Regions from separate parts of the Rhizobium sp. K102 genome, predicted to be linked through region 2. Evidence: predicted binding sites of a transcription regulator. Region 2 holds the regulator's gene; each other region holds the start of a gene.
What was found. Region 2 encodes HrcA, which represses chaperone genes, less so after heat shock. Its sites were predicted from a motif close to GTTAGCACTCNCNNNNNGNGAGTGCTAAC; they were not measured.
Positions count from the first base shown of each region.

Region 1: the regulator HrcA is predicted to act here: its motif matches at 6,975-7,003, upstream of MHI61_RS16905 (co-chaperone GroES).
Region 3: the regulator HrcA is predicted to act here: its motif matches at 2,608-2,636, upstream of groES (co-chaperone GroES).

Region 1 is NZ_CP092436.1:2,218,457-2,229,120, reverse strand. It holds gene MHI61_RS16955 (fatty acid desaturase) at 1-260, opposite strand, end outside; gene MHI61_RS16950 (hypothetical protein) at 552-698, opposite strand; partial or broken gene MHI61_RS16945 (hypothetical protein) at 736-1,102, opposite strand; gene MHI61_RS16940 (MFS transporter) at 1,230-2,630, opposite strand; gene MHI61_RS16935 (LysR family transcriptional regulator) at 2,755-3,717, shown strand; gene MHI61_RS16930 (VOC family protein) at 3,778-4,158, opposite strand; gene MHI61_RS16925 (transglutaminase family protein) at 4,499-5,341, opposite strand; gene MHI61_RS16920 (DUF1488 domain-containing protein) at 5,369-5,644, opposite strand; gene MHI61_RS16915 (hypothetical protein) at 5,957-6,292, opposite strand; gene MHI61_RS16910 (hypothetical protein) at 6,289-6,552, opposite strand; gene MHI61_RS16905 (co-chaperone GroES) at 7,057-7,371, shown strand; gene groL (chaperonin GroEL) at 7,419-9,053, shown strand; gene MHI61_RS16895 (hypothetical protein) at 9,114-9,512, shown strand; gene MHI61_RS16890 (S1C family serine protease) at 9,793-10,664, opposite strand, start outside.
Region 2 is NZ_CP092436.1:3,210,152-3,220,815, reverse strand. It holds gene dnaA (chromosomal replication initiator protein DnaA) at 1-1,465, shown strand, start outside; gene MHI61_RS21900 (saccharopine dehydrogenase C-terminal domain-containing protein) at 1,629-2,741, shown strand; gene hemW (radical SAM family heme chaperone HemW) at 2,876-4,078, opposite strand; gene rdgB (RdgB/HAM1 family non-canonical purine NTP pyrophosphatase) at 4,088-4,732, opposite strand; gene MHI61_RS21885 (VOC family protein) at 4,733-5,158, opposite strand; gene rph (ribonuclease PH) at 5,155-5,874, opposite strand; gene hrcA (heat-inducible transcriptional repressor HrcA) at 6,001-7,089, shown strand; gene grpE (nucleotide exchange factor GrpE) at 7,200-7,832, shown strand; gene MHI61_RS21865 (nucleoside hydrolase) at 7,877-8,821, opposite strand; gene MHI61_RS21860 (Hsp20 family protein) at 9,115-9,540, shown strand; gene MHI61_RS21855 (DUF1150 family protein) at 9,588-9,845, shown strand; gene MHI61_RS21850 (tRNA (guanosine(46)-N(7))-methyltransferase TrmB) at 9,997-10,664, opposite strand, start outside.
Region 3 is NZ_CP092437.1:69,961-80,624, forward strand. It holds gene MHI61_RS27835 (flavodoxin family protein) at 1-794, shown strand, start outside; gene MHI61_RS27840 (metal-dependent phosphohydrolase) at 850-1,269, opposite strand; gene MHI61_RS27845 (DUF2934 domain-containing protein) at 1,275-1,601, opposite strand; gene MHI61_RS27850 (hypothetical protein) at 1,660-2,016, opposite strand; gene MHI61_RS27855 (hypothetical protein) at 2,100-2,390, opposite strand; gene groES (co-chaperone GroES) at 2,778-3,092, shown strand; gene groL (chaperonin GroEL) at 3,140-4,768, shown strand; gene MHI61_RS27870 (hypothetical protein) at 4,836-5,093, shown strand; gene MHI61_RS27875 (SDR family oxidoreductase) at 5,074-5,823, opposite strand; partial or broken gene MHI61_RS27880 (SDR family oxidoreductase) at 5,816-6,564, opposite strand; gene MHI61_RS27885 (FAD-binding and (Fe-S)-binding domain-containing protein) at 6,663-9,719, shown strand; gene MHI61_RS27890 (FadR/GntR family transcriptional regulator) at 9,765-10,496, shown strand; gene MHI61_RS27895 (thiamine pyrophosphate-binding protein) at 10,536-10,664, opposite strand, start outside.

The DNA.
Region 1 (10,664 bases), 990 kb from region 2:
TCATGCTGGATCATGAACAGCCTGAGCAGGAAAGCGGCCGCCGGAACGACGAGGATCAGGCCCGGCAAAAAGCCGTAACGAACGGCCGCCCATGCGGCCGCCCAGAACAGCGCAAAGGGAATAGCTGTGACGGCCAGTTCAAAGGCACTGCGTGTGGTCCTCGGCTGGCGATATCCTGCAAGGATCTTCAACCAGGCTTTTTCGGCGAAAGGTGCTGTCGGTGCCGCAGGATTCTGCGGATTTTCAAAAGGCTCGTCCAAGGCGGCGAGCCGGATTTCCTCGCTCTCGAAGCGGTGCGCGCGTTCGATCACGAAATATCGCCGCAAAAGGCTGCGACGCTCGACGGATCGCCGAGGCGGTTGATTATTTGAAGAGGAGTCATGCTCTGTGGCACCTTCCGGCTTTTCGAAAACACGATCATCGCTGATCGCGCGTCCCGGCAGGACGCGCTGCCGCTTTTAGCCACACATCGCCCAATACGCAAATCGATCCCGACTTGCGTTGGTCATGGAGGCGGCGAGGGGCGATTCACCCGAGGGCTCGATGCGAGCTTATTTCTTCGGCGCGCTGCTTCCGTGCGGAGCGGCCTGGGTCGCGGCCTTCATCTGGCCTGCGAAGGTGCCTGCCATCTTCGGCGCCAGCTTGTCCTTCTTCGGTTTGCGAGCCTCGCGATTGCTTCTCAACTGACCTTTTGCCATCGATCGATCTCCTGTTCAGACAATGCACAGCGCGTTTTCAGCTTCGCGCGTCGGGTTTGAGGTTTGTCTTGCGCCTGTCGCTGGGCAATCCCTGGATCGCATAACGGTCGTAAACCGGAGTGACTGGTTTCGGCGGCGCTTTCAGCTTGCCGAAGTAGTGTTCGAGGGCCTGCGAAAGCATGGCGGGCGACGTTACGCCCTCCTGAAACAGCTTGATCAGCAGCACCGCTGCGACATTGCAGCCCTTGCCGTCGTCGGTCGCGATCCTGGCCCCGTAGCCGGCATTGTCCAGTACGGACTGAAGCATGTCGAGATCGGACGAGGTCAGGTATGGCTTTTTGGAAGTGGAAGACATCGGTCCTCCTTTCGTCGGGTCGAAGGTATTCAAATCCCTCAGTCGGCAGCGCCCGCTCAAGGCCTGCCGAGGCGAAACCATGCGCCTTTCGCCGAGGCAAGGCAATGGGATTCTCGCCGTGAATATTCGTTTTTGCTTATGAAGAGCCCGCACCGATAAGGGTGCGGGCACAATAGTCATTCCGCCGCCTGATAGGTGGGCCTCCGGACAGCCGATGTCCTCGGACCTGCGGCTGCAAGCAGCGTGATGGCGATCGCAAGCAGCGCCACGAAGGCGACGCCGGCGACATACGGGTCCCAGCCGAAATTCGGCGCGGCGCCGAAGACTGCCGAAGCGGCCGCAAGCACGATGCCGCCGCCGATCTGGAAGGAGGCGAAGAGCAGACCGGAGGCGAGCCCCGACTTGTCGTCCTCGACATCGGAAAGGGCTGCGACCTGCACCGAAGGGTAGGTCATGGCATAACCGAGGCCGAGCAGGATCTGCGAGACCAGCACCAGCAGGATCGGATCGACATGTCCGAGTGCTGCCACCCAGAAAATGTAGCTGAAGGCCTGCAGGCCGACGCCTGCCGCCATCAGCCCGGTGGCGCCGCGGTTTTGCGCCAGGTTCGCAAATCGTGGCGCCAGGAACATCACGAAGACGCCGCCGAGGGCAAAGGAGAAGCCTGTCGTGAAGGCCGACCAGCCGATGACGTTCTGATAGTAGAGCGTCGCCAGGAACTGGAAGCCGACATAGGCGCCCTGGAAGAGGGCGGCGATCGCATTGGCGTGCCGCAGCCGCGCCCGGCGGAACATGCCGAGCGGCACCATCGGATCGGCATGGCGTGCTTCAACCGCGAGGAAGAGCAGGATCAGCACCAGCGACGCCAAGAGCGAACCCCAGGTCGGCAGGGCCTGCCAGCCGGCAGCCGCGGCATTGGTGATGCCGAAGACGAAGAGCAACAGCCCGGGCGTGATCGTCAGTGCGCCGGCCCAGTCGAATGCCGGCCGTAGTCCGGTTCTTTTCGGGTCGGCCGGCAGCGCCAGCGGCGCCAGGACGAGTGTCAGGATGGCGACGGGCGCGCCCATGACGAGCGTCGCCCGCCAGCTGACGATCGTCGCGGCACCGCCGAGCACCATGCCGAGCACGAAGCCGGTCGCACCGGTGGAGGCAAAGACGCCGAGGGCCTTCGCCCGCGCCGTACCTTCACCGAAGACGGAGAGCAGCAGCGCCAGCGCCGCGGGCGCGGTGAAGGCGGCGGCGATGCCCTTGACCAGTCGGGCGGCGATCAAGGTCGGGCCGCTGTCGACGAAACCGCCGGCGATGCTGGCGGCGGCAAAGATTGCCAGCGACCAGAGGAAGACGCGCCGATGGCCGAAGACGTCGGCGACCCGGCCGCCGAGCAGCAGGAAGCCGCCATAGCCGAGCACATAGGCGCTGACGGCCCATTGCAGCGATGTCGCCTCCATGCCGAGTTCGGCCTGGATGGCGGGAAGCGCGACACCGATGGTGGAGACATCCATGGCGTCGAGGAAATTGGCGGTGCAGAGCAGCAGCAATGCCAGCCCCGCTCCGCTTCTCGATTTGGAAAGTGTCATCGAAATCGTTCCTTCTTTGCTGCCGCCTCATCGGAGGGAGGTTGCAGGGCGGCAGGGAACGAGAAAATGTACAGCTTCCAATCCTATTGCAAATTGATAGTAGCCATGCCAGGTATTACTGATGATGATGAGTGACGCCACGCTTCGCAAGATCGACCTCAACCTGCTGCTGGCTTTTTCGGTGCTGATGCAGGAGCGCAATGTCAGCCGCGCCGCCGAACGGCTGCTGCTCGGGCAGCCCGGTCTGTCGGCTGCATTGCGCCGCCTGCGCGAGGCGCTGGGCGATGAATTGTTCGTGCGTGTCGGCCGCGGCCTGCAGCCGACACCACGGGCCCTGTCCATTGCTCCGGCAATCGAGGATGCGCTGTCGGGCATCGAGCGCGCCATCCGCCCGCAGGCCGAATTCGATCCGGCAAGCTGGCAGGGCGAGTTCCGCATCGGCATGTGCGACAATCTCGAATCGGCCTTCTTCGGCCCGCTTGCCGCCCGCCTGCTGCAGCTTTCGCCGGGTGCCCGGCTGATCGGCATCGCTTCCGAAAAGCGCGATGCCGCCCGCCGGCTGGATGAGGGCGTCTTCGATTTCAGCGTTTCCGTGCACGACGAACCAGCCTCGTGGCACATCCGCGCGCCGCTGTTCAACCAGGCCTCGATCTGCATTTACGACGACGCTCAAGTCAAGCTGAAGGCGCCGCTGAGCCTCGACGGTTTCGCCGATGCCGCGCATGTCACCGTCTCCTTCGAGGGCAACGCCTCGACCAGCATCGACATCGCGCTCAGCCGCACCGGCCATCGGCGCCGGGTGGTGGCGACCGTGCCGCGCTTTTCCGCCCTGCCGACGGCGCTGCGGGCGATGCCCGCCATCGCCATCGTGCCGGAATCGATCGGCCGCTGCATGGCGCAACTGCATGGGCTGACGATTTGCGACCCGCCGCTGCCGCTGCCGGTCGATCCGGTGACCATGCTCTACCGTCGGGTCGATCAGGCGGACGGCCGGGCGCGCTGGTTCCGCCGGCTGTTCCTCGACGTCGCCGGCGAAGCGCTCGTAGCCTCCGGCTGCCGCGTGGCGATTTCAAGAGCCGCGGCCTGAGCAGTTCCAGGAAAGTGTGAAGCGATTTTTCGTTTGGAATTGCTCGAAATTCGGAGCCCGCTATATCTCACCCTTGTGGAAATAGGCTTCGAGGCGGTAGCCATCGGGATCGATGACGAAGGCGGCGTAATAGAAGCGGCCGTAATCCGGCCGGATGCCCGGTTCGCCATTGTCGGTGCCGCCGGAAGCGATAGCCGCCGCATGAAAGGCGTCGACAGCGGCCTCGTTCGGGGCGACGAAGCAGAAATGCAGCCCGGATTGCATGTCGGAGACAACGGGGTGCTCCGCCTGTATCACCCAGAGGCCGACCTCGTCCGCGCCGTAGCCGATCACACCATCGGAATTGGAGAGGCGCTCATAGCCGAGCGGGACCAGCGCCGCGTCGTAGAAACGGCGGGCTCTTTCGAGGTCTTTGACGCCGATGGAGACATGATCGAACATGAACTGCGAACTCCCTAATTCGGTCCCGAGGGACTGCTCACATGAAAGATGGCTCGACGCCAAGATTTTTCAGCAGCTGTTCTGAGGCATGTGTCACAAAGGAACGCCGGCCATTCCGGCTGCGCCTATGACCAGTGTTTTCATCTGACGCGGTCCTCACCCGAAGATATCAACGCCTGCTTCCAGTGCAAGTCGGGGCTGTACCGGCAATGCCCTAGTTAAGACAAGGCGAGCGACGCTGTCACGCGATTTTTCGGGGCGGCATATGGGATGCAGTGCTGCCACTGCGGTCGCCAGCGGCAAAGCCGCGCTGGACATCGCCGCATCCGCCCTGGCCCGGCTAAACAGCTCCCTCAGCGGCGCTTGGCATCTGCTGCAGGTTTGTCACCTCGTAGGTCCAGACTCGAAACGCCTTCAGTACATGGGGTCCGAACGAGTTGATGAGCGGGATGTCGGCAGCGTCGCGTCCACGCGCGACGATAATACGACCGATTCGCGGCGTGTTGTTGCGCGGATCGAATGTATGCCATGCACCGTCAAGGAAGACTTCGATCCAAGCACTGAAGTCCATCGGGTCGACGACGGGAATTCCGATGTCACCGAGATGGCCATTGATATATCGGGCAGGAATGTTGAGGCAACGGCACAAGGCCACCGCGAGATGCGCAAAGTCGCGACAGACGCCGACACGTTCGTGGAACGCCTCGAAGGCTGTCCGCGTCGATCGCGCCTGCATGTAGTCGAACTGGATATGGCCTTGAACGAAGTCGCAAATCGCTTGAACGCGGCCCCAGCCCGGGGAGACGGTGCCGAACATGTCCCAAGCGATTTGACTGAGCCGATCCGTCTCGCAATAGCGGCTGCCCATCAGATAGACGAGGCAATCATCCGGCAACTCCGAAACCGGGAGTTCCCTCGCCCCCGGCAGCGATCTGTCCAGCTCGCCGTCGTCTTCGATGGTCGCATCGCCCCATATCGTCAGATCGCCCGTCGGGGCGACCAGCCGAAGGCAGCGGTTGCCGAAAAGGTCGCGATAAGTCGATGTGGGAACGTCGGGAGTGGTGAACACTGTTTCCGGAATTCTGATGTCGGCTGCACGATCCTCATGGACCGACAACAGACATACCAAGGCAGTCGGCTGCGGGCAGGTCAAGGTAATTTCATAGCCGTAACGGATCAACATGGAGCGTTCTCGCGCGTCCGGATCCGTCTAGCGGAAATCCGCCGCAGTCAGAGTATAGGAGGGGCGGCGGCGGTGGGAGTAGGCTTTGTGTGCTGCGTCATGAATGGAGGTGCGCAGGGCGTCGAAAGACGAAAGCCACCTCGTTTCCGAGACCCCGCTACTTTGCAATGCGGTGTAGGATTTCGCCAGAGCGCCAACCTCGACAAAGAACAACACCTCGAACATCCCGTCATGGCCGACGAAGCGCACAGCATTTCTGGCCGTATCGAAGCTGCGGCTTGGATTGAGAAAGGCTAGCGCCATGGTTGAACCGGCGGAGTCTGGGAGCACTCCCGGCAGCGTTCGACAGTCTGATCCATTCCCTCCGGTACCCCAGGTTGAGAAGATTGGAGGCCGCCATCTCGTTGCCGGCCTCCGCTCGGCTCCCGCTGATTGCGGCGTGGTCCGCGTGTGCCGGGAGGCTCGCAGAAGCATGATAGACGGTCGAAGAACGGATGCGCACGATCCGCCGGTCGCGTTCGATGTCCATGGAGTAGCGGCCGGGCGCGCCACCCTTGTTTAGCCATGCCACGAGAGCAAAGGCATTCCGTCGTTCAGTTTCGTCACCATTGCTCTTCACGATGTCAACCTTCCATCTTTCGGGCGGTGGCCATGGCCAAACGTCCTCTCGATCAGTGTTGCGCCGCTGCCGGCGGGCGATAGGTTTACCGGTTTCAGGCTATCCTCCGGCGCAACCCGCTCATGACGCTCGTCGTCACTTCGAATGCGGTATTGCGGTACATTGCCTCTCAGAGGCAGCGTTGCGGTAATGCGGCATACGTCGGGAAGCTTGGAGGGAACGACCAGAAACCCGTCCTTCAACCGGACGGTCTGTCCCACCTTGAAGATGTGTGTTGCTGCTTCGCGTCGGATCGAGCGTTCACTGCGTTGCGGGATGCGGGTTGCGGTCATAATTGCTCGTGGTCCTTTTCGAGTGCCGTTTCGAGATCTGACGGCTGGATGGGCATCATCTGCTGCGTCGAACTCTGCGCGGCGATCGCCGGCAGGTGGATGAAGGCGCCGACCCGCATCCAGGCGAGCCGGGAAACGCCTTCGATCAATTCCTCATCGTAATCGATGCGGTATTCTCCGGCTGGCTGTGCCCTATCGAAACCCGGCAGGCGGAATGGGGATGAAAAACGGACGACGGTTTGTGTGGTGCGACTTGTCATGGCTGATACCTCCCCAGGAATACACCGATGCGTTTCCTGTAGCGTTGAGATCCGAACCGGACGAATGCGACGCTGCCGCTACATCCGCGGTCAGCGCCAGGTTCATTCCGGATCGGGAACAAGCGAATGCACGCCGGAACGACGTCACATATTCGCTATCGAGAATTCGGTGGTGTATGGCGGGTCGTAGGTCTCTGACACCGCGAAGCCAAGTCGGCCAAATCGACGAGGCCTATCGTTACGCCCTGATTGAGTTTAAATCAAGATAAATTCGGATTTCTTTATGAAAAACACTGAATTAATTCTTTGCTATGGCGAATAAAAATGTAGCGTGATGGCGCATAATTTCTATTTTTTACAAAACATCTGGTTGGATTGATTTCAGGATTTTTTAGAAAAATTTCCTGCCATGAACAATATTTCTTGGCACTCCTATCAATCGAGTGCCACGAGTGCTATTTATGGATTGCAGCCGCCATACGCGCCGGCAGCAGAAAGACCTCAATGAAATTCCGTTCACTTCACGACCGCGTCGTCATTCGGCGTGCAGAAGGCGATGTCACATCCAAGGGCGGGATCATCATTCCAGACGTCGCCAAGGAAAAGCCGCAGGAAGGCGAAGTGGTTGCAATCGGCCCTGGCCGGCGCGACCAAAGCGGCAATCTGGTCCCGCTCGATGTCAAGGTCGGTGATCTGATCCTGTTTGGAAAATGGTCGGGGACGGAGGTTACGATCAATGGCCAGACCCTCCTGATCATGAAGGAGGCCGACATCATGGGCATCGTGGAAAAGACCGAGGCCGCCGACAAGGCCGCCTGACGGTCGGTTTTCCGACCCTCATCTCAAGACCGAACTGGATAGAAATCATGTCTGCCAAGGAAATCAAATTCTCCACCGATGCGCGCGATCATTTGCTGCGCGGCGTCGAATTGCTCAACAACGCCGTCAAAGTGACGCTTGGTCCAAAGGGTCGCAACGTCGTCATCGACAAAGCCTATGGCGCGCCGCGCATTACCAAGGACGGCGTCACCGTCGCCAAGGAGGTCGAGCTCGCCGACAAATTCGAAAACATGGGCGCGCAAATGGTGCGTGAGGTGGCTTCGAAGACCAATGATCTTGCCGGCGACGGCACGACGACGGCGACGGTGCTCGCCGCCTCCATCTTTCGTGAGGGCGCAAAGCTCGTCGCGGCCGGTATGAATCCAATGGATCTCCGGCGCGGCATCAATCTCGGCGTCGTTGCCATCGTCAAGGAGATTCAGGCGCGGGCGAGGAAGGTCAAATCATCAGGTGAGATCGCGCAGGTCGGCACCATTGCCGCCAATGGCGACGCCGCCGTCGGCGAGATGATCGCCAAGGCGATGGACAAAGTCGGCAATGAGGGTGTCATCACCGTCGAAGAGGCGCGGACCGCCGAGACCGAACTCGACGTCGTCGAGGGCATGCAATTCGACCGTGGGTATCTCTCGCCGTATTTCGTCACCAATGCCGAGAAGATGCGCGTGGAACTGGAGGATCCCTACATCCTCTTGCACGAGAAGAAGCTCGGAAGTCTGCAGGCGCTGCTACCCATTCTGGAGGCCGTTGTGCAGACCGGCAAGCCGCTTCTGCTCATCTCGGAGGATGTCGAAGGCGAGGCGCTGGCGACTCTGGTTGTCAACAAGCTGCGCGGCGGCCTGAAGGTCGCGGCCGTCAAGGCGCCGGGCTTCGGCGACCGCCGCAAGGCCATGCTCGAAGACATTGCCGTGCTCACATCAGGCCAGATGATCTCCGAGGATCTCGGCATCAAGCTCGAGAACGTCACGCTCGATATGCTCGGCCGCGCCAAGCGCGTGCTGATCGAAAAGGACACCACCACGATCATCGACGGCTCCGGCGAGAAAGCGGCCATCCAGGCGCGCATCCAGCAGATCAAGGCGCAGATCGAGGAGATAACTTCCGATTACGACAAGGAAAAGCTGCAGGAGCGCCTGGCGAAACTCGCCGGCGGCGTCGCGGTCATCCGCGTCGGCGGCGCAACCGAGACGGAGGTCAAGGAAAAGAAGGACCGCATCGACGACGCGCTGAACGCCACCCGTGCGGCGGTCGAAGAGGGCATCGTGCCTGGCGGCGGCGTGGCGCTGTTGCGCGCGAAGTCGGCGCTGACGGGAATGGTTGGGGAGAACGCCGACGTGACGGCCGGCATCTCGATCGTGCTCAGGGCGCTCGAAGCCCCGATCCGGCAGATCGCCGAGAATGCCGGGTTCGAGGGCTCGATCATCGTCGGAAGACTCGCCGGCAGCAATGATCACAATCAGGGCTTCGACGCACAGACCGAGACCTATGTCGATATGGTCGAGGCCGGCATCGTCGATCCTGCCAAGGTCGTGCGCACTGCTCTGCAGGACGCCGGCTCGATCGCGGCGCTATTGATCACCGCCGAGGTGATGATCGCCGACATTCCAGCAAGAAATTCTGCCCATGCAGTCGGAAATGGCGGCATGGGCGATATGGGATACTGAAAGCCTGAACCGATCCGGCGTCGCCGGACGGCAAACCCGACGTAGACAAGGAGAATTCCAATGTCCGTGCAGAGCAGCAGCAAGACATCAATCAGCCAGCGTTTCGACAGTTACCAGCCATCCAAGACGCTTCTCGTCTGGGCCTGCCTCGTCACGGCAATCGCCACGATGGTCATCGGGTTCAGTTGGGGAGGTTGGGTAACAGGTGGCACATCGAGCAAAGCGGCAGCCGCCGCCGGTGACATTGCACGCGGCGAACTGGCGTCCGCCATTTGCGTCGAGCGGTTTAATGCGGCGCCGGACGCCAGCGCTAAACTGATCGAGTTCAAGGCGATTACCGAAGGCTACAAGCAACGTCAGTTCGTTGAAGCCGGCGGTTGGGCGACCATGCCCGGGCAGACTTCTGCCGACAGCCGAAGTGTTCAAGGCTGCACCACGGCGCTTGCCGTCGGGACCTGACCAATGGTTCGTTTCGGGAACAGGGCCGACCCACAGCCGCCCGCAGAAGAAGCTGGTGGTAATGGCTTCACGGAAATTCAGCCGGCGGCCGACGGGCATGGAAAAGCAAACAACGCCCCCGCGCGCCGCCGGACGGCGAGCGCGCCGGAAGATGACGGCCGGCTGATCTGAGGTCTGTTTTACGAGCAAGGATCTCTGACGCTCATCGGAATGGGGGTCGGAAGGTGCGCCCTCTCAACGATCATACTAGCGCAACGGCTTTTTCGATTCTGGTGCGGCCCTACTGCAGCTGCGGCTTTCTGAGAAAGCTGTTGCGGTCGGCGGATTTGACGCGCAGCCAGGCTTCCCGGCCGTTGCGCAGGATCCGCATCGGAATCTCGGCGCCGGCTGGGCCACTGCGCCAGAGCTTGCGGTAGAAATCGGCCAGGCCATCGACCTCTTCGTCACGAATCTCGGAGATGATATCGCCCTGACGCAGGCCGGCCTCGGCGGCCGGACCGCCTTCGGCCACGCTCATCACCACCACGCCGCTATTGCTTTCGGCGGAGAATGCGCCGAGCCAGGGCCGTGGCGGCTTGTTGACTTGACCGCGGTTCAAGAGGTCGTCGAGGATCGGCGGCAAAAGATCGATCGGCACGACCATATTGATATCGGCGATCTCGCCATCCTGGCTCATCTGCAGGCGAAGCGAACCGATGCCGAGAAGCTTGCCGTCGGCGCCGATCAGCGCTGCCCCGCCCCATGCGGGATGGGCCGGTGCGGTAAAAATCGCCTCATCCAGCAGATATTCCCAGTAGCCGGCGAATTCCTGCCGGGCGACGATGTTTGCCTGGACGAACTCGCCGATTCCATCGGCAAGCACGACGGGATCGCCGGGCCTGGCGGCGGCCGCATCGCCGAAATCAACCGCCGGGACGTTCAGAGCGCCGAGCGCCTGCACCAGGCCGAAGCCGCTTTCCTGATCATAGGCAAGGGGATGGGCGGGAACCACCCGGCCGTCCTGGGTCGTCAGCCAGACTTCCTCGGCCTCGGTGATGAGATAACCGATTGTCAGCACCAGCCCGTTGTCGCGAATGACGACGCCGCTGCCCTCCCGGACGGTGCCCAGCGTCTCCGCCGTGAAGGCATCTTCCGGAATGGAGGAACGGACGG
Region 2 (10,664 bases):
GGAAGCAAAGGCGGAAATGAAGCAGAGCATTTTGTTCGAGCGCGTCAGCGCGCGCTTGAAGGCCCAGGTCGGCCCTGATGTCTATGCCAGCTGGTTTGCCAGGTTGAAGCTGCATTCGGTATCGAAGAGCGTCGTTCGCCTGTCGGTTCCCACGACCTTCCTGAAGTCGTGGATCAACAATCGTTATCTCGATCTCATCACCGGTCTGTTCCAGGCCGAAGATCCGGAAATCTTGAAGATCGAAATCCTGGTGCGCACGGCGACGCGCAGCGGCATGAAGGCCGCCGACGAGGTGGTCCAGCCCGAGCCGGCTGCTCCCGCGCAGATGCGCCGCCAGCCAAGCGCCCAGCCGGCCGGCCAGGCCGTCCAGCAGGCGGTTTCGGCTGTTGCCGCCGCAAGGCCGGCGAGCTTTGGTTCGCCGCTCTTCGGTTCGCCGCTCGATAGCCGTTTCACCTTCGAAACCTTCGTGGAAGGCAGCTCCAACCGCGTCGCGCTTGCGGCTGCCAAGACGATTGCTGAGGCCGGTTCCGGCGCCGTGCGCTTCAATCCGCTCTTCGTCCATTCGACGGTCGGGCTCGGCAAGACCCACCTGCTGCAGGCGATCGCCAATGCGGCGGTGCAGAACCCGCGGGCTCTGCGCGTCGTCTATCTGACGGCGGAATATTTCATGTGGCGCTTCGCCACCGCGATCCGCGACAACGACGCGCTGACGCTGAAGGATTCGCTGCGCAACATCGACCTCTTGATCATCGACGACATGCAGTTCCTGCAGGGCAAGATGATCCAGCACGAATTCTGCCATCTCCTCAACATGCTGCTCGACAGCGCCAAGCAGGTGGTCGTGGCCGCCGACCGCGCGCCCTGGGAGCTGGAATCGCTCGATCCCCGCGTCCGCTCGCGCCTGCAGGGCGGTGTGGCGATCGAACTCGATGCGCCGGATTACGAAATGCGTCTCGAAATCCTCAAGCGCCGCCTTGCGGCCGCCCGCCTGGAGGATCCGTCGCTCGAAATTCCGGCCGACCTGCTCCAGCACGTCGCCCGCAACATCACGGCCAGCGGCCGCGAACTCGAAGGCGCCTTCAACCAGCTGATCTTCCGCCGCTCCTTCGAGCCGAACCTGTCGATCGAGCGCGTCGACGAACTGCTCGCCCATCTCGTCGGCTCCGGCGAGCCGCGCCGTGTGCGCATCGAGGATATCCAGCGCATCGTCGCCAGGCACTACAATGTCTCGCGCCAGGAACTGGTCTCCAATCGCCGCACCCGCGTCATCGTCAAGCCGCGCCAGATTGCCATGTATCTGTCCAAGACGCTGACGCCGCGCTCCTTCCCCGAGATCGGCCGCCGTTTCGGCGGGCGTGATCACACGACCGTGCTGCACGCCGTGCGCAAGATCGAGGAGCTGATATCGGGAGACACCAAGCTTTCGCATGAAATCGAGCTGCTGAAGCGGCTGATCAACGAATAAGTGGTGGATTTTCGAGGACATTCGACGGCCGGGAGCGATTCCGGCCGTTTTCCTTTATAAGCTTTTTATTCTATACCTCCGGCCATCCCGTGCACGTCCGATTTGGAGCGGCGCGCATCGGACAAAAATGAAAGCGCCGAAGCGGGCGCGTGGGAGGATATGCATGAGTTTCAAAAAGATTGCCGTTCTCGGCCTGGGCAAGGTCGGACGGCTGGCGGCGACGCTGTTGCATGAAGGCGGCTTCGAGGTGATCGGCATCGATGCGCAATTGCCGCTGGGCGATCTGCCGTTCAAGTGCCGCACCGGCGATATTTCCGACGCTCAGGTGATTGGCGAACTGCTCTCCACCGTCGAGGCGGTGCTCTCCTGCCTTCCTTACCATCTGAACATCGAACTGGCCCGCGCCGCCCATCTTGCCGGCATCCATTATTTCGATCTGACCGAAGACGTTCCCACAACCAATTTCATCATCGAACTGTCGAAGACGGCCCGCGGCCTGATGGCGCCGCAATGCGGCCTGGCGCCGGGTTTCGTCGGCATTGTCGGGGCAAGCCTTGCCGACGGCTTCGAGCGCTGCCGCTCGATCCGCATGCGCGTCGGCGCCCTGCCGCAGCATCCGACCGGCCTTCTCGGCTATGCCTTCAACTGGTCGCCGGAGGGCGTCGTCAACGAATATCTGAACGATTGCGAGGTCATCGAGGGCGGTGTGCGCAAGCTGGTCTCGCCGATGGAATGGCACGAGACCATCTATGTCGGCGGCGTCAAGCTCGAAGCCTTCACCACCTCGGGCGGTCTCGGCACGATGTGCGACACCATGCTCGGCAAGATCGACAATCTCGACTACAAGACCATGCGTTACCCCGGCCATATGGAGCTGATGAACTTCTTCTTCCATGAGCTTCTGATGCGCGACAAGCGCGCACTCGCCGGCGAGATCCTGACCAATGCCAAGCCGCCCGTCGAAGACGACGTCGTCTACGTCCACGTCGCCGCCGAGGGGACGGAGAATGGCAGCCTGCGCCGCAAGGAATTCGTGCGCGCCTATTATCCGATCGAGATTGCCGGCGCGCGCCGCACGGCGATCGCCTGGACGACGTCGGCCTCCGTCGTCGCCGTTATCGAGATGGTCCGTGACGGGCTGCTGCCGGCGACCGGCTTCCTGCATCAGGAGCATATTCCGCTGGAGATGTTCCTGAAGACGCCGACCGGCAGCCTGTTCAAGGCGGGCGCCACTACAGCGCCGCGCGTCTCTTCAGACGCGCAAAGGACGCTGTAGCACTTTGAATTGCTGCATAATTTTATCCTTAAATCGATTTCGATTTAAGGAATTATGCAGTAGCACAGGTGAAAATGGATTTCCGGCGCGGCGGTAAGGTCATCGCCGCGCTGGCAACAATCCGTTGTCTGATATCAGCAGGCGAGGTCGGCGACGACGGAATCAAGGATCAGCATGCCCGCCGGTGTGCAGCGCAGCCGTGAATTGCCGATCCGCTCGATGAATTTATGTTCGAGCAGAAACTCTTCCCGCTTCGGATCGAGCTCGCGGCCGGAAAGCTGCTGCCAACGGGCGAGATCGACACCTTCCCGGAGCCGCAGCCCCATCAGCAGCAATTCGTCGGACTGTTCCTCATAACCCAACCGCTCTTCGTCGAGAATGCCGTGGCCGTCGCGCTCGACCATGTCGAGCCAGGCTTCCGGCTTGCGCTCGGTCGCCGTCGCGATTTTTTCGCGGCCGCGCGTCAGCCGGCCGTGCGCGCCCGGCCCGATGCCGGCATAATCGCCGTAACGCCAGTAAGTCAGATTGTGCCGGCTTTCCGCACCCGGCCGGGCGTGGTTGGAAACCTCATAGGCGGGCATGCCCTCGCGCGCGGTGATCTCCTGCGTCGCCTCATAGAGCACGGCCGATTGCTCGCCATCCGGCACGATCAGCTTGCCTGCCTTGTGCAGGCCGTAGAAGGGCGTGCCTTCCTCGATGGTCAGCTGGTAGAGCGAAAGATGATCGACCGCATAGGCGATCGCCTGCTTCAGCTCCCTTTCCCAGTCCTCGACCGTCTGGTCCGGCCGGGCATAGATGAGATCGAAGGACATGCGCGGGAAAATGTCGCGCGCGAGCCGGATCGCCTTCAGCGCTTCGGCGACGTCATGCAGCCGGCCGAGAAATTTCAGGTCGCGGTCGTTCAGCGCCTGCACGCCGAGCGAGACGCGATTGACGCCGGCCGCTCGGTAGCCGCGGAAGCGCTCGGCCTCGACGCTCGAAGGATTGGCCTCCATGGTGATCTCGACACCATCAGGCACATGCCAGTGCCGGGCAATGCCGTCGAGAATGGCGGCAACCGTTTCCGGCTGCATCAGCGAGGGCGTGCCGCCGCCGAGGAAGATGCTCGTCACCGTCTTCGGCCCGCTCATCGCCCGAACCGCCGCCGTCTCCTTCAGGAAGGCGGCGGCAAAGCGCTCCTGATCCACTGGCTGGTGGCGCACATGGCTGTTGAAGTCGCAATAGGGACACTTCGCCGCGCAGAAGGGCCAATGGACATAGACGCCGAAGCCGGGCTCGCCGGTATCGGGCAGCAGCGCCGCATCGCGCGAGGAGCCTGGCGTATCGAAATTGTCCACGTGGTAACCTTATGCCTCCAGGCAGTTTTCGACGAAGAGTTTGAAGGCGCGCGCCCGGTGCGACAGCGCCTGCGGCTTGCCGATATTCCAGCCGTGTTTTTCCTCGCCGCTCATTTCGCCGAAGGTAACGCCGTAACCCTCCGGCTGGAAGACCGGATCGTAGCCGAAGCCCTGCGTGCCGCGCGGCGGCCAGACGACATTGCCTTCCACTTCGCCGCGGAAGAGTTCGGTATGCCCGTCCGGCCAGGCGAGGCAGAGCACGCTGACGAAACGCGCGGTGCGCTGTTCAGGCATCGTCGCGCCTGCATCCTGCAGCGCCTTTTCCACCTTCGCCATCGCCATGTCGAAATCGCGCGTGCCGTCGGCTCTTTCCGCCCAATTGGCGGTGTAGACGCCGGGATCGCCGCCGAGCGCGTCGACCACCAGGCCGGAATCGTCCGACAGCGCCGGCATGCCGGCGGCATTGGCCGAGGCGACCGCCTTGATCGTCGCATTTTCCTCGAAGCTGGTGCCGGTCTCGTCGGGCTCGACGAAATTCAGCTCGGCCGCCGATTTGGCGGTGAAGCCGAGCGGTCCGATCAGTTCCTGGATCTCGCGGATCTTGCCGGCATTGTGGCTGGCGACGACGATGGTCTTCGTTTCAAGCTTGCGCATTCAGATATCCTGTTCGATGCCCCAGATTTTGGCCTCCGCGCATTCCAGGCTGTTGCCGGCCGGATCGCGGAAATAGATCGAGCGGCCGCCGTTCGGCCAATGCACCTCGGATTCGATCGCCACCCCTGCCGCTTTCAGCCGTTCGGCCATCGCATCGATATTGCGGCCGGAGACCCGGAAGCAGGCATGGCCCTCGCCGCTCGTGCCGTGCGGCGGCACCTGCAGGGCATTTGGCGCCGGCGGCTTTACCGTTTCCTCGGGGTTGAAGATCAGCAGCACGCCGGGGCCGCAGCGGAAGAAGACATGCCGGTTGGCCGCACGGGTGATCTTTTCAAGTCCGAGAACGTCTTCGTAGAAGACCTCGGCCGCATCGAGATCCCGCGCATAGAGCGCCGTTTCCAGCATGCCTTCCAGCATGGGGTTCATCCCGCAATCGCCTGTTTCTGCAGGGCGACGAGTTCGCCGATGCCGTTCTTGGCAAGACCCATCAGCGAGGTGAATTCCTCTTCGGTAAACGGCGTGCCTTCGGCCGTGCCCTGGATCTCGACGATGCCGCCGGCGCCGGTCATGACGAAATTGGCGTCGGTCTCGGCCGAGGAATCCTCGAGGTAGTCGAGGTCGATCACCGCCTGGCTGGCGAAGACGCCGCAGGAGATGGCCGCGACATGATCCTTCAGGACCCGGTCGACCTTGATCATGTTGCGGCTTTCCATCCATTTCAGGCAATCGTAAAGCGCAATCCAGCCGCCGGTGATCGACGCGGTCCGCGTGCCGCCATCGGCCTGGATGACATCGCAATCGAGGGTGATCTGCCGTTCGCCGAGCGCCTGCAGATCGACGACGGCGCGCAGCGACCGGCCGATCAGCCGCTGGATTTCCTGGGTGCGGCCGCCCTGCTTGCCGGCGGCGGCCTCGCGTTTCATGCGTTCGCCGGTTGCTCGCGGCAGCATGCCGTATTCGGCCGTCACCCAGCCCTTGCCGGTATTGCGCAGCCACGGCGGCGTCTTGTCCTCGAGGCTTGCGGTGCAAAGCACATGCGTATCGCCGAACTTCACCAGGCAGGAGCCTTCCGCATGCTTGGAAAAGTTGCGCTCGAATGAGACCTTGCGCATCTGGTCGGTTTTTCTGCCTGAAGGCCGCATTCTTATCTCCTGGAGTTGCTGACCGCTTCTACGATTGGCGGCGCCTATTTGCAAATTCCCTTTTGCCACGCGGGCGAGTTTGACTATATTTTCGGGAAGCATCATCAGTTTGGGTTCGAGAGGTTCATGGGCACCAGGTCGACGTCGGTTTCGGATGCCGTTGCCGTGCTGGACGAGCGCTCCCGGGAAATCTTTCGCCGCATCGTCGAAGGGTATCTGGAAAGCGGCGAACCGCTCGGCTCGCGCAATCTGTCACGCCTCCTGCCGATGTCGCTGTCGCCGGCCTCGGTGCGCAACGTCATGAGCGATCTCGAAGAGCTCGGCCTGATCTATTCACCGCATGTCAGCGCCGGCCGGCTGCCGACCCAGATCGGCCTGCGCTTCTTCGTCGATGCCTTCATGCAGATCGGCGATCTCTCCGCCGAGGAGCGCGCCAATATCGACCGCCAGGTGCGGGCCGAAAGCGGCGGCAATCCGGTGGAATCGATGATGAACGAGGCAAGCCGCATGCTGTCGGGCATTTCCCGCGGCGCCGGCCTCGTCATCACCTCGAAAAGCGATCCGGTACTGAAGCATGTCGAGTTTATCCGGCTCGAGCCGACAAAGGCGCTCGCCGTGCTCGTCGGCGATCACGACCAGGTGGAAAACCGCATCATCGAGCTGCCGGCCGGCGTCACCTCCTCGCAACTGACGGAGGCGGCAAATTTCCTCAATGCGCACATGTCCGGCCAGACCCTGCCGGAGCTGCGCAAACAATTGAGCCGGCTCAAGGATGATGTCCGCCACGAGCTCGATGCGCTGTCGCGCGATCTCGTCGAGCGCGGCATCGCCGTCTGGGCCGGCAGCCCGGACGAGGGAAAGCCCGCCCAGCTGATCATTCGCGGCCGCGCCAACCTGCTCGAAGGGCTTGGCGGCGCCGAGGATCTCGATCGGCTGCGCATGTTGTTCGACGATCTCGAAAAGAAGGACAGCCTGATCGAGATCCTCAATCTGGCCGAAAGCGGCTCCGGCGTTCGCATCTTCATCGGCTCGGAAAACAAGCTCTTCTCGCTGTCCGGCTCGTCGCTGATCGTCGCGCCCTATCGCGACGAGGACGACCGGATCGTCGGCGCTGTCGGCGTCATCGGCCCGACGCGGCTCAATTATTCCCGCATCGTGCCGATGGTGGATTACACCGCCCAGCTCGTCTCTCGCCTTTCGCGCAATCCGCTTTGACGCCGCAACGCGCAAACTGCGGAATTTTCGCTTCTTTGTCACGCAGACTTGATTTTTTTCGGTCAAACCTCGATATCGGGCGCATCTGAAGACACCAACCGGAGACCGTCATGACCGATGAAACGACGAAAAACGGACCTGACGCAACTGCGGCCGATGCCGCAGCCGACGCCGCCGCCTACGTCGAGAACGATACAGTGCAGGAAGAGACCGCCCAGCCAGACCCGCTTGAGCTTTTGAAAGCCGAAAACAGCGAGCTGCGCGACCGCTATCTGCGCCTTGCCGCCGAGATGGACAATCTGCGCCGCCGCACCGAGCGCGAGGTCAAGGACGCCAAGTCCTATTCCGTCGCCGGTTTCGCCCGCGATATGCTTGCCGTCTCCGACAATCTGCGCCGGGCGCTGGATGCCATCTCTCCGGAGGCCAAGGCCACCGCCGATGCCGGCCTGACCACGCTGATCGAAGGTGTCGAGATGACCGAACGTGCCATGCTGTCGGCGCTTGAGCGCCATGGTGTGCGCAAGCTGGAGCCGGTCGGCCAAAAGTTCGATCCGAATTTCCATCAGGCGATGTTCGAGGTGCCGAACTCAGAGGTGCCGAACAACACGGTCGTCCAGGTCGTGCAGGCGGGCTTTACCATCGGCGAGCGCGTGCTGCGCCCGGCCATGGTCGGTGTCGCCAAGGGCGGCCCGAAACCGGCCGAAGCCGAGACCAATTCCGTCTTCGACGAGAAGGACGCCTGAGATAGCTTTCCTTCTCTCTTGTTGGAGGAGGAAAGCCAAAAAAATCAGATGCGGGCGAAGCGTTCGATCAAAAGATCGAAGAAACCGTCCGCATCGACATGGCGCATCACCCGCGCATTGCGCTTGCGCTCCGTCACCTGCCACCAGTCGACGACGGTCATGCCGACGGTGAGTTCGGATTGGACCTCGATCTCGACATTGCAGTCCCGGCCTTTGAAAAGCTCCGGCTTCAAGAGATAGGCGATCACGGTCGGGTCGTGCAGCGGCCCGCCGTCGGAGCCGTATTTCTCGATATCGAAGCGTTCGAAGAATTCCAGCATCTCGACCATCGCCTTTGCCGGCGCCGTGCCGATCTCGGCCATGCGCTTCACCCGGTCCTTGCGGGTCAGCAACTGGTGCGTCACGTCGAGCGGCATCATCACGATCGGCACGCCCGAGCGGAAGACGATGTCGGCGGCTTCCGGATCGACATAGATGTTGAATTCGGCCGCCGGCGTGATGTTGCCGCCCTCGAAGAAGCCGCCGCCCATCATCACCAGCTCGCGGATGCGGGGTGCGATGTCCGGCGCCTTCTGCAAGGCCATGCCGATATTGGTGAGCGGCCCGAGCGTGCAGAGCGTCACGGTTCCTTCCGGCTCGCGGCGCAGCGTCTCGATGATGAAGTCGACGGAATGGCCGGGCTGCAGCGCCATCGTCGGTTCGGCGAGCTCGGGGCCGTCGAGGCCGGTCTTGCCGTGCACGTGCTCCGCCGTCACCAGCTTGCGGGCGATCGGCCTGTCGGCGCCGGCGAAAACCTTCGTCTGCGGCCGGCCGCAGAGCTCGCAGACGATGCGCGCATTGCGGCTCGTCAGCGAAAGCGGCACGTTGCCGGCGACCGTCGTGATCCCCAGCACCTCCAGCTCATCGGGGCTGCCGAAGGCCAGCATGATGGCGGCAGCGTCGTCCTGGCCGGGATCCGTGTCGATGATGATTTTTCTTGCGCTTGCCATTGCGACCGTCCCGTCCTCGCCATGCCGGTTGCTGCGGCATGCACCACTTCTTCATTTCCCGTCACAAATCAGCACATTCGCACGGGCATGTTTTGATGCGAGGCGAGGGGCGCTTTGTCAAGCAAGCAGGCGGCCGCCGGCCATCTTAAACTTGAGAGGGCTTAAAATCGGGGCGGTGTCGCCGGCAGGCCGCCTGTGCCTTGCAGCGCCGGGGTCCTGTCCCCATATTAGCGGCATCCGGATGCTGCGCTTGAGGTCCGGGATGGTCGCTTGCATCAAGGACTTGAAAAGAGATGAGCCGCATTACCCCTTTCGCCAGCCCGCTGCTTCTGGGCTTCGATGCCATGGAAAAGACACTGGAGCGCATTTCCAAGGCGAGCGACGGATATCCGCCCTACAATATCGAACGCATCGCCGCCGACAGCGGCGCGCCGGAACGTCTGCGCATCACCCTTGCGGTGGCCGGCTTCAGCGAGGAAGAACTCGACGTCTCCACCGAGGAGAACCAGCTTGTGATCCGCGGCCGCCAGGTGGAGCAGGGCGAGCGGGATTATCTCTATCGCGGTATCGCCGCCCGCCAGTTCCAACGCACCTTCGTGCTTGCCGACGGCATGCAGGTGCTCGGCGCCGGCCTGAAGAACGGCCTGCTCTCCGTCGATCTAATTCGTCCGGAACCCGCGCGCATGGTCAAGAAAATTAACATTTCGGTTTCACAGTAGCACAACGGTTTGTCGAACCGTTGGTCCCTTCTTCCGGAGGAACAGGAATGTTGATGAAAGAAGCCACGTCTCACTTGACCAAATCCGAGCTTGCCCACATCGGCAACGGCGAGGTCGCCTACATCAGAAAAATGCGCACCGAAGAGGTCGCCAAGTGTTTCCCCGAAGCGCCGGATATCGATCCGAACGTCGATCTTTGGGCACTCTTCGGCGCCGACGGCACGCCGATCCTCCTGACGGACAACCGCTCCAGCACCTTCTTCAAGGCGGCCGAGGACGAACTGAAGACGGTCAGCCTGCACTGACCGTCGAATAGTGCCTGTCGCGTTGTTCTGCTCTTGCAGGGCACTATCGCTTATTCGATTTCGCTGCGGAGACTGCGCGTCAGGATAGGCTAATCGTCGTTGGTGTCGCACGGCACGCCCGTCACTATTGCCCTTTAGCCGCCGTCGAAGCTCAGATTTTCCGGAATGTCAGATAGGCCGAAGACCGGCCCTCGCGTCGTGCCTTGGCCTCGTAGCGCGTGCTCGGCCAGCCCTCGTAGGGCGTCAGCCAGTCGGCCGCATTGTCGGCGATCCAGTCGAAGCCGTTATGGTCGCGGCATTTGAGCAGCGTCCAGTTCACATAGGTGTCGATGTCCGAGGCAAAGCAGAACAGGCCGCCGGGCTTCAGCACGCGATGGAAGCGGTCGAGATTGGTCTTCGAGACGAAGCGGCGTTTCCAGTGCTTCCGCTTCGGCCAAGGGTCGGGATAGAGCAGGTCGATCTGGTCGAGCGACGCGTCCGGCAGCCAGTCGAGCAGCTGCGTCGCATCGTCGTTGTAGACGCGGATATTGCGCGCGCCCGTCTCGCCGATGCGCGACAACAGCTTCTGCATGGAATTGACGAAGGGCTCGACGCCGATGAAGCCGGTCGAAGGCCCTTCCACGGCGCGGTGCATCAGATGCTCGCCGCCGCCGAAACCGATTTCCAGGCGTACGTTTTTGACGGGGACCGGAAAGAGGGAGGTCAGCGGCTCCGGAGGAGCCGCCGAGAGGTCGACGAGGAATGCCGGGAGCAGGCTGCTTAACGTCTCGGCCTGCTGTTCGCGCAGGGCCTTGCCCTTGCGGCGACCGAAAAAGGCTT
Region 3 (10,664 bases), on a different replicon from region 2:
ACGGGCCGACCCGTCTGCTTCTCGTCAACGGCTCGACGCGCAGCGAACACACCTGCCCGGGCGAGATTTCCAAGAGCTACCGCATGGTCGATATCGCCAGGGAGGTGCTGGAACAGCAGCGCCATGTGAAGATCGAGATCCTCGACTTGAGCCGGCTCGCCTCGGAATACGGCCGGCAGATCCATCCGTGCAAAGCCTGCTTCTCCACGGCGGCGGCTCTCTGTCACTGGCCCTGTTCCTGTTATCCCAACTATTCGCTCGGACAGATCCATGACTGGATGAACGAGATCTATCCGATGTGGGTCGAGGCGCACGGCATCATGATCGTCACGCCGGTGCACTGGTATCAGGCGCCGTCATCCCTGAAGCTGATGATCGACCGGCTTGTCTGTGCCGACGGCGGCAACCCGGATCCGACGAGCACCCATGGGAAACATGCCGACCAGGCAAAACAGCTGGAGATGCACGGATGGCCCTATCCCCGCCATCTGGAAGGCCGCCTGTTTTCCGTCATCGTTCATGGTGACACGGAAGGTGCCGAAGGTGTCCGCAGGAACCTTTCGGACTGGCTGAGATCGATGGATCTTATACCAGCCGGCCCACTTGCGGAAATCGACCGTTACATCGGTTACTGGGAACCCTACGCGACAAGCCATGCGGCATACGAGAAAGACCAGGCGATGCAGGAGGAAATCCGCAATGCGGCGCGAACGCTATACGAAGCCGCTGCCGCCAGGCGCCAAGGCCGCCAGATCGCTACCGGCGCCGGCTTGCGGCAGCCGCGTCAGAAATAGCGACACGAACGCCTCTTGCTGGCCGGACCTTCGCTGCGGCCACCGGAAGGGAACACTATTGTCCGTTCTCGATATCGCGTAGCAGATCCAGGCCGCTTTGATATTTTTGCTTGTCTTTGCCGGCCTGTTCGGCCTGGCGCAGATTGTCTTCGAGATCGGCCCATTTGACAGGCAAAGCGAGCGAGTTTGCTGCCGCACGCCTGACGAATTCCTCGTCCGGCTCGTCGGGCCGCCGGGTCAATGCATCCACCGCAGAGATGATCGCCGACGGGAAGCCTTCCTCTTTCAGCCTGTCGAGCGTCCAGCCATTGCCTTTTTCGGCGACGTCGTGAAGGTAGGCGACGGTTCGCGCCTCGTCGCCCGGCACGAGAAGCGCGACCCGCTGACAGTGCTCGAAGAAGGGCCGTCCGGTTTTGTCCGTCTGGCCGTCATGTGCCTCCATGGCGATCTGCATGGCGTGGTCGAGATGCTGCATGACGATTACGGTCCTTCGGTCTCTCTGATCTTCTGCCGCGAAGGTTTCTCCCCCGTGGTTATCTCGATATCGGGCGGCGTCGCCCCGGCACCTTGACCAAATCCGGGGTGTGGCCGATCGCGATCGCCGCTTTCCCCGGCGCCTTGAAGCAGCGCCGCGTCGTCCCTGTCGTCTTGATCGAGCAGGTCCTGCAGCGTCTCATCCTCGTCCTCGCCAGCCAGCTCGTCGCAGGCTTGCATCCAATGACGCAGGTCCGCCCCTTCAGGGCGGCCTTCGGCCTCCCAGATTTCGTAGGCCCGCCGGCGTATCTGTTCGTGTTTGTCTGTGGCCATGATCTTCTCCAGGTCCGACCAGACCTCGCAGTTTGGTTTCGCCTCGAGCGGCCGTGTTTCAAGGCGTGTTGATGGTGGGAAGAAAATCCTCCACCTGCTTGCGCTCAGCCTTTGAAAGCGTCTCCACCCGCTCCTGCCAGAAGCGTTCGGCCGCCGGCGGATCCACCTCCCATTGGCGAACAGTGGTGATGTTGTCGTCGATCTTGGACCGGCGGCGCCCGCCGAGGCTCAGATACTCTTTCGCGAGTTTCAGGCTTGGCGTTTCGGTGCCGCTGTCGCGATCCGATGTCGAACTCGCATTGCGCCGGACTGCGTCCGATGCATTCTGGCGATCGACCTCGGCCCGTTGCGTGTCGAAGGAACGCGCGTCGTCGGTTCCGCTTTCGGGTGGTGTGTTGGTTTTCGAAGTCGTCATGGATCACCTCTCGATGCTGTGATCCATTAACCTTCGCCAGCTGTGAGAGTTCCGCACGCCGGCGATTGATTTGAGCGGGTCAATCAGTGAACGGCCATGCTTACCATGCGATAAGGGTGCACGGCCTCGAACTGCGAGATCATCGCCGTCGCCTGGAGCAATACGCGCTCGGCATTCTCGGGATCGTCCCGGGCGAGTTCGTCGGCGTTGACGCGGATCGCTTCGGCCATGTTGTTCGACAGTACAGCAAAGTGCATATTGCCCTCGACGAGGGCCTCGCGCGCCGTATCCTCCAGCGTACGAGCGATGTCGACGAAGATTTCCTCGCGTTCCTCGATAGTGAGGTCTTTGATTATATTGGTCTTCTCTTCCATGTCACTCACTCCTAAAAGAACGTGGGCCTAAAAGAACGTGGGCCTAAAAGAACGTGTGACGGTGATCGAGCTCATCGAGCCTCGATCGCCTGAGAGCTAGGAACGCCGAAATCCGGATTCAAGCCGGAGCACAGTTTTGAACTCGTCTTCAAGACGAGGGGACGACCATCGTCATTAGTTCGAACGCAGGAGCCGGTCTTCTGTTCCCCGCGGGGCCATTAGCAGTCGCCAGCAGCGAGTGCTAATTTTTCTGCGCCGCCCCTTGAAATCGAAAAACCATCGAACCAGATCAATCCCGCAAGGCGCGCGACCTTGCACCCACCCGGACCTCGTCATCCGGTCCGGTCTGGCGAACAACGTCATCATTGTTTGTCGATGGAGGAAGACATGTCGTTCCGACCGCTTCATGACCGCATTCTCGTCCGCCGCGTCGATTCCGAGGAAAAGACCAAGGGCGGCATCATCATTCCCGACACCGCCAAGGAAAAGCCGCAGGAAGGCGAGGTCATTGCCGTCGGTCCCGGCGCCCGCAACGATGCCGGCCAGATTCAGGCGCTCGACGTCAAGGTCGGCGATCGCGTCCTGTTCGGCAAGTGGTCCGGCACGGAAATCAAGATCAACGGCGAGGACCTGTTGATCATGAAGGAAAGCGACGTGATGGGTATCATCGAAGCCCAGAGCGAAGGAAAGCAGGCCGCCTGAACCCTCAGGACGTGGTCAATGCTAGCTGCCTATGAAGGAGTGAGGACATGGCTGCTAAAGAAGTCAAATTCAACGTCGAAGCCCGCGAGAAGCTGTTGCGCGGCGTCGACATCCTGGCCAACGCCGTGAAGGTGACCCTTGGCCCGAAGGGCCGTAACGTCGTGATCGACAAGTCCTTCGGCGCGCCGCGCATCACCAAGGACGGCGTTTCGGTCGCCAAGGAAATCGAACTCGAAGACAAGTTCGAGAACATGGGCGCCCAGATGGTCCGCGAAGTCGCTTCGAAGACCAGCGACATCGCCGGCGACGGCACCACGACTGCGACGGTCCTCGCCCAGGCCATCGTCAAGGAGGGCGCCAAGGCCGTTACCTCAGGCATGAACCCGATGGACCTGAAGCGCGGCATCGATCTCGCCGTCGTCGCCATCGTCGCGGAACTGAAGGCCAACGCCCGCAATATCTCCAACAATTCCGAGATCGCCCAGGTCGGCACGATCTCCGCCAATGGCGATGCTGAAATCGGCCGCTTCCTGGCGGAGGCGATGGAAAAGGTCGGCAATGACGGTGTCATCACGGTTGAAGAAGCCAAGACCGCCGAAACCGAACTCGAAGTCGTCGAAGGCATGCAGTTCGACCGCGGCTACCTCAGCCCCTATTTCGTCACCAATGCCGACAAGATGCGGGTCGAGTTCGAGGATCCCTATATCCTGATCCACGAGAAGAAGCTCTCGAACCTGCAGTCGATGCTCCCGGTTCTCGAAGCCGTCGTCCAGTCCGGCAAGCCGCTCCTCATCATCGCTGAAGACGTCGAAGGCGAAGCCCTTGCAACGCTCGTCGTCAACAAGCTGCGCGGCGGCCTGAAGATCGCTGCCGTCAAGGCCCCCGGCTTCGGCGACCGCCGCAAGGCCATGCTTGAAGACATCGCCGTGCTCACTGCCGGCACCGTCATCTCCGAGGACCTGGGCATCAAGCTCGAATCCGTGACACTCGACATGCTCGGCCGCGCCAAGAAAGTGTCGGTCGAGAAGGAAAACACCACGATCGTCGACGGTTCGGGCGCCAAGTCCGACATCGAAGGCCGCATTGCCCAGATCAAGGCCCAGATCGAAGAAACCACCTCCGACTACGACCGCGAGAAGCTGCAGGAACGCCTTGCCAAGCTCGCCGGCGGCGTTGCCGTCATCCGCGTCGGCGGCTCGACCGAAGTCGAAGTCAAGGAAAAGAAGGACCGTGTCGACGACGCGCTTCACGCAACCCGCGCGGCGGTCGAGGAAGGCATCCTGCCGGGCGGCGGTGTGGCCCTGCTGCGCGCCGTCAAGGCGCTTGAAAAAGTCCAGACCGCCAATGCCGACCAGCGCGTCGGGGTCGACATCGTTCGCCGCGCACTTGAGGCGCCGGCTCGCCAGATCGCCGAGAACGCCGGCGCGGAGGGCTCGGTAGTCGTCGGCAAGCTGCGCGAAAAGACCGACTTCTCTTATGGCTGGAACGCCCAGACGGGTGAATATGGCGACCTCTATGCGCAGGGCGTCATTGATCCGGCCAAGGTCGTTCGCACCGCGCTTCAGGACGCGGCATCCATCGCCGGTCTTCTCGTGACGACGGAAGCCATGATCGCCGAGAAGCCGAAGAAGGATGCCCCTCCGGCAATGCCGGGCGGCCCCGGCATGGATTTCTGAGACGAAAGGTCGCCGGCCCGCCCCGACAGGATGATGTCCGGGCGGGCTGTTTTCCGAGGGAATTAAGATGGTTCAAACGATCACAAACCGATCGCAGGTGCCGCTGGACTCCCGCGATCTGGCAACCTGCCAGCAGGTCTTCGACAAGCTCAGCGCCGACTACGCGATAGCAAGGGACAGCGCCGAAGCCGAACGAATGGCGAGCATCATCATCGAGCTCTACCGACAGGGCGTGCGCGACCCCAACCACCTGCAGTCGATGGTCGAGGCGGCCCGCGGCCTCTTCGAAGCGAGCGAACGCCCGCCTACTGCTCGGGGAATTTGATCATGGTACCGCCGCCGGTCGCCTGGTCGGTCGGGAAGACTTCTATCCTGGAAACGTCAACGAAGACGGGAAGCTCGATGGCGTTGGCGATGATCGAGGCGATGTGAGTCGGTTGGATCGGGCGGTAGCCGTCATAGAGCAGCGTCCGCGCCTGGTTGCCCGCCATTGCGGTTCGATAGAGGTCCGTCTGGACGCGGCCCGGCACGACCTCCGTCACGCGCACCGAGCTTCCCAGCAGATCGCAGCGCAGATTGTCGCAGAACAGGCTGAGTCCGGCCTTCGAAGCGCCATAGGCGGCCATGTTCGGATATGGCGCCTGGCCGCCGCTTGAACCGATATAGAGGAGGTGGCCACGCTTTCGTTCGACCATTCCAGGCAGAAAGGCGCGGGTCAGATGCATCGGCGCCTTGAGATTGACGTCGATCATCGCATCGATCTCGGAGGGTTCGATCTCGGCGAAAGTCGCCCGCGTCGAGAGAATGCCGGCATTGTTGATCAGGATGTCGACATCAACGCCATCAAGCTGCCGCACGATTTCAGCGGTATCGCGAACATCGGCCTGGATCGGCTTGGCTCCGCTCTCCTGGACCAGTTCAGCCAGTGCCTCGGCGATTCGGCCGACGGCATAGACCGTCAGCCCCATGTCGCGCAACCTGCCGACGGTGGCGCGGCCGATGCCGCTCGTCGCACCCGTGACCACGGCGACCCGATAGGGCAGCGGCTCAGACATAGATGTAACCTCCGCTGACGACGACGTTTTCGCCGGTGGCATAGGTGTTGCGGCTCGACGCCATCATGACGATCCATTCCGCCATCTCGACCGGCTCCGCCGCACGGCCGAGCGCGCTGGCCTTGGCCAACTCCGGCAGGAATCCGAGTTCCTTTGCCCGGTCCGTCGCAAAACCGGCGGGCGCCACGGAATTGACAAGGATCTGATCCTTGGCGCATTCCTGGGCAAAGGATTTCGTCAGGCTGACGACGGCCGCCTTGGTTGCGGCATAATGGGCGTTTTGGGGTGGGCCTTGAAAGCATCGACCGAGGTCACGTTAACGATCCGCCCTGTCACCTCAGGTGCGTTCACGTGCTGGCGCATATGAAGGACGGCGGCGACCATCATATGATAGGTACCCTTGACGTTGATCGCATTTTCGAGATCCCACTCCTCGTCGGTGATCTCAAGGATAGGCCGCCGGGGATAGATGGCAGCGCTGTTGACGAGCACGTGGATGCGGCCGAGTTTGCCGGCGATCTCGTTAAACCCGCGATGCGCCGTTTCTGCCCTGGAAATATCGGCAATGGCCGTTGCGACCTCGGCGCCAAGCGCGCGCAGCGCCGCAGCCGAGGAACCGAGCAGTTCCTCGTTGCGATCGATGAGCCCGATCCGGGTCGCCCCATGTGTGATCATGAGCTTCGCCGTCGTCAATCCGAGCCCGGAAGCGCCGCCGACGATGATTGCGGTCTGGTTCTTCAAAGTTCCACCTCGTTGTTTGGCGTTGCGCCGTCAGCATTGTATGTTATCACTTATATGCCAAGCTTGGCAAAGCTCAAGTGCATTCTGAAGGTTTCGAAATGATTCCACGCCTCCAGCCGAAGGTTTCAATCCCCCTGCCCCCCGCGGGTTTCTTCCAGCGGCTTATCGAGGCGGGGTTTACCGGCGATATCGAAACCGGCGCGGCAAGCCGAACCGTGTTTTCGACCGACAATTCCATCTACCAGGTCGAGCCGACCGGCATCCTTTTTCCGAGGGCCGTCGAAGACCTGCAGGTCGTGGCGGCCGTGCTGTCGCAACCGGCCTTCCGAGAGATCAGCATCGCGCCGCGGGGCGGCGGCACCGGCACCAACGGTCAATCCCTGACATCGGGCGTCGTGGTGGACTGTTCGCGGCACATGACGTCCATTCTCGAGATCGATCCCGTCCGAAGGATTGCGCGTGTCCAGGCGGGCGTCGTCAAGGATCAATTGAACCGGGCATTGAAGCCCCATGGCCTCTTTTTCGCCCCCGAACTCTCCACCTCCAACCGCGCCACCATCGGCGGCATGATCTCCACCGACGCCTGCGGCCAGGGTTCGTGCCTCTACGGCAAGACCAGCAACCACGTCCTCGGATTGCGCATCGTGCTTACGGACGGGTCCGACTTTTGGTCGCGCCCGCTCGACGCGAAGGCGTTCGAGGAGATCGCGGCGCGAGAAAGCCGCGTCGGCGAGATCCACAGGACGGTCGAACGGATCGGCCAGGAAAAACACGAGCGGATCGCCGAAATCTTCCCGAAGCTCAACCGTTATATGACCGGCTACGACCTCGCCCATGTCAGGCGCGGCGACGGACACTTCGACCTCAATGCCATACTCTGCGGTTCGGAGGGAACGCTGGCGATGATCGCCGAGGCGGAATTGAACCTACTGCCGATCCCCGCCCATGCGGCGCTGATCAACATCCGCTACGACGACTTCAACACCGCCTTGGAGGATGCCCGCAACCTCGTGGCGCTGAACGTCGCCTCGGTGGAAACGGTCGATGAGAAAGTTCTCGGCCTCGCGAAAAGCGACATCGTCTGGACCGGCATTGCCCGCTTCTTTCCGGACGATGCGGGCAGAGCGACCAACGGCATCAATATTGCCGAAGTGCTGGCCGATGATGAAGAGGAACTCGAACGCAAGCTTGCGGACGTGACCGCCGCTCTCGACACGGGCGCGAACGCCCGCCATGCCGGTTATACGATCGCCCGGGGCCATGCCGATGTCGAGGCGATCTGGTCGATGCGCAAGCGCGCGGTCGGCCTGCTCGGTAATGTGGAAGGGCCGGTCAGACCCATCGCTTTCGTCGAGGATACGGCCGTGCCGCCGGAAAACCTGGCGGCCTATATCCGCGAGTTCCGCGCGCTTCTCGATGGCGCCGGCCTTTCCTACGGCATGTTCGGCCATGTCGATGCCGGCGTCCTGCACGTACGGCCGGCGCTCGACCTGACCCGCGACGATCACGTCCGGCTGGTTCGGGAGGTCAGCGACGCCGTCGTGGCGCTCACCCGCAAATATGGCGGCGTGCTCTGGGGAGAGCATGGCAAGGGCGTACGTTCGGAATATGTGCCGGAATTTTTCGGCGACCTCTATCCCAGCCTGCAGGAGATCAAGCGGGCTTTCGATCCGGAGAATCGGCTCAATCCCGGCAAGATCGCAACCCCTTCCGCGGAAGTGCTGACGAAGATCGACGATCCTCCACTGCGGGGAGATATCGACCGCATCATCGGCAACGAGATCCGCTCCGCCTTCGATAACGCCGCCTACTGCAACGGCAATGGCGCCTGTTTCGATTTCGACGAAACGAGCCCGATGTGCCCCTCTTACAAGGCGACGCGCGACCGGCGATTTTCGCCCAAGGGCCGCGCCGCGCTGATGCGGGAATGGCTGAGGCTGCTTGCCGAGAAGGACATCGATCCCCGCCAGGAGGCGATGCGCCTGCGGCGGAGCATTCCGTTCGCCAGCCTGGCGCGGCGCGCCTTCAACTCGCTGAATCCGGCAAACCGGGACGATTTTTCCCATGAGGTGCGCGCTGCGATGGACACGTGTCTGGCCTGCAAGGCATGTGCGGGGCAGTGTCCGGTAAAGGTCAGTGTGCCGGCCTTCCGCTCGAAATTCCTCGAACTCTATTACGGACGCTACCTCCGCCCGCTGAAGGATCCGCTAGTCGCGGCGATCGAAACCACTCTGCCGCTCGTCCGGCGCATCCGGCCTGCCTATAATCTGGTCGTGGGCACGCGCGCCGGCAGGACATTGATGCGTGTCGCCGGGCTGACCTCCCTGCCGCATCTGCCGCGGATCTCACTCGCCAGGGAAGCCGCGCGCCTCGGCGTGCCGCTTGCGACCGCTCAAGCGATCGAAGCTCTGCCGCCGCAGGAAAGGCAGCGCAGCGTCGTCTTCGTCGCCGACGCCTTCACCGCCTATTTTGATCCGGACGTTGCGCTTGGCGCAATCGGGCTCGCCAGGAAAATCGGGCTCACGCCGTTCCTTGCGGCCTCCCACACCAATGGCAAAGCCCTGCATGTTCATGGCTATCTCGGACGCTTCGAGGCGGCGGCCAAGCGGACGGCGCGCTATCTTGAGCGACTGGATGATACAGGCGTGGCGCTCGTCGGGCTCGATCCATCGATGACGCTCGCCTTTCGCAGCGAATATAAGGGGATATCGAAGGCGAATGTCCTGCTCCCTCAAGAATGGCTGGCCGCCAACCTCGACCGGCTCACCGCCTCGCCTTCCGCCGCCGAAGGCAAAAGCTTCCGCTTGATGGCCCATTGCACCGAGCGCACGAATGCACCGGCCTCCGTCGCACAATGGCAAAAAGTATTCGAAATGCTCGGCATCGACCTTCAGGCGGCGCAAACCGGCTGTTGCGGCATGGCAGGCACCTTCGGCCACGAGGCCCGCAATCGGCCGATCTCCGAACGTCTCTACGCAATGAGCTGGAAGCCCGAGCTTGATGCGGCCGGCGAAGCCGATATCCTCATGGCGACAGGATATTCGTGCCGCTCCCAGGTAAAGGAAATCGACGGCAAGCGTATCCCGCATCCGTTTCAAGTCATCAACCGGATAATTTCTGAAAAGCCGGACATCTCGCGATCATATGTGGCATGACATGTGATATGTGCTAAATTCGATCGTGGAAACCGGAGCGCACAAGTGTCAATCATCACGCAACGAGGCAATCTCGCGGAAATCGTCGTTGCGAAACTGACGGAGCGCATCGACTCCGGCCTTTATGCGCCCGGCGAGAAAATTCCGTCAAGTGCCCAACTGTGCGAGGAATTCGGCGTTTCCCGAACCGTCATTCGCGAAGCGCTCACCTCCCTCAAGGTCGGAGGTAGGGTAACCGCGCGCCAGGGTGCCGGCGTCTATGTCTCCGAGAAGGATGCAAAGACCCTCAATTTTGAGATCAGCCGCATCGAGGATATTCGCTCGGCGATGCAGATCCTGGAATTGCGCCTCGGTGTGGAGATCCAGTCCGTCGCGCTTGCGGCCGCAAGGCGCACGCCGGAGGCGCTGGCCGAAATCGCCCGCGCCTACGACACCCTCGAAAACCTCGTCACCGATGATGCCGTCGTCGAGGCCCGTGCCGATTACGAATTCCATCTTGCGATCGCCCGCGCCACCCGCAATCCGCATTTTCCGAGTTTTCTGGAAGCGGTGATGGAGAGCATCAATTTCGATCTGGTGCTCAAGCATCGGCAATCGGCGCGCGGCTATAGCGGCTATCTGAAGAAGATCAACAAGGAACATGCCGCCATTCTGGCCGCGATCACCCAGGGTGACGTCAAAGCCGCGAAGAACGCGCTGATCACCCATCTGGAGGAAAGCCTCCATCGTTACCGCACGATGCTCGACGAGCCGGCGAGCATCGAAGCAGAGGATTGAGCGCGCCGCCTGATTTTTCAGGCGGCGCATTCCCCGCAATCATTTTCCCTGAGCAATCGCCTGCTCACGGATTTGCGTCAGGGTCATTTTCGGCGTCAGCGCTTCCGGGTCGATCCGGATTTCGATGAGGCCGGGCTTGCCTGATGCTTCGCAGCGCTCGAAAGCGCC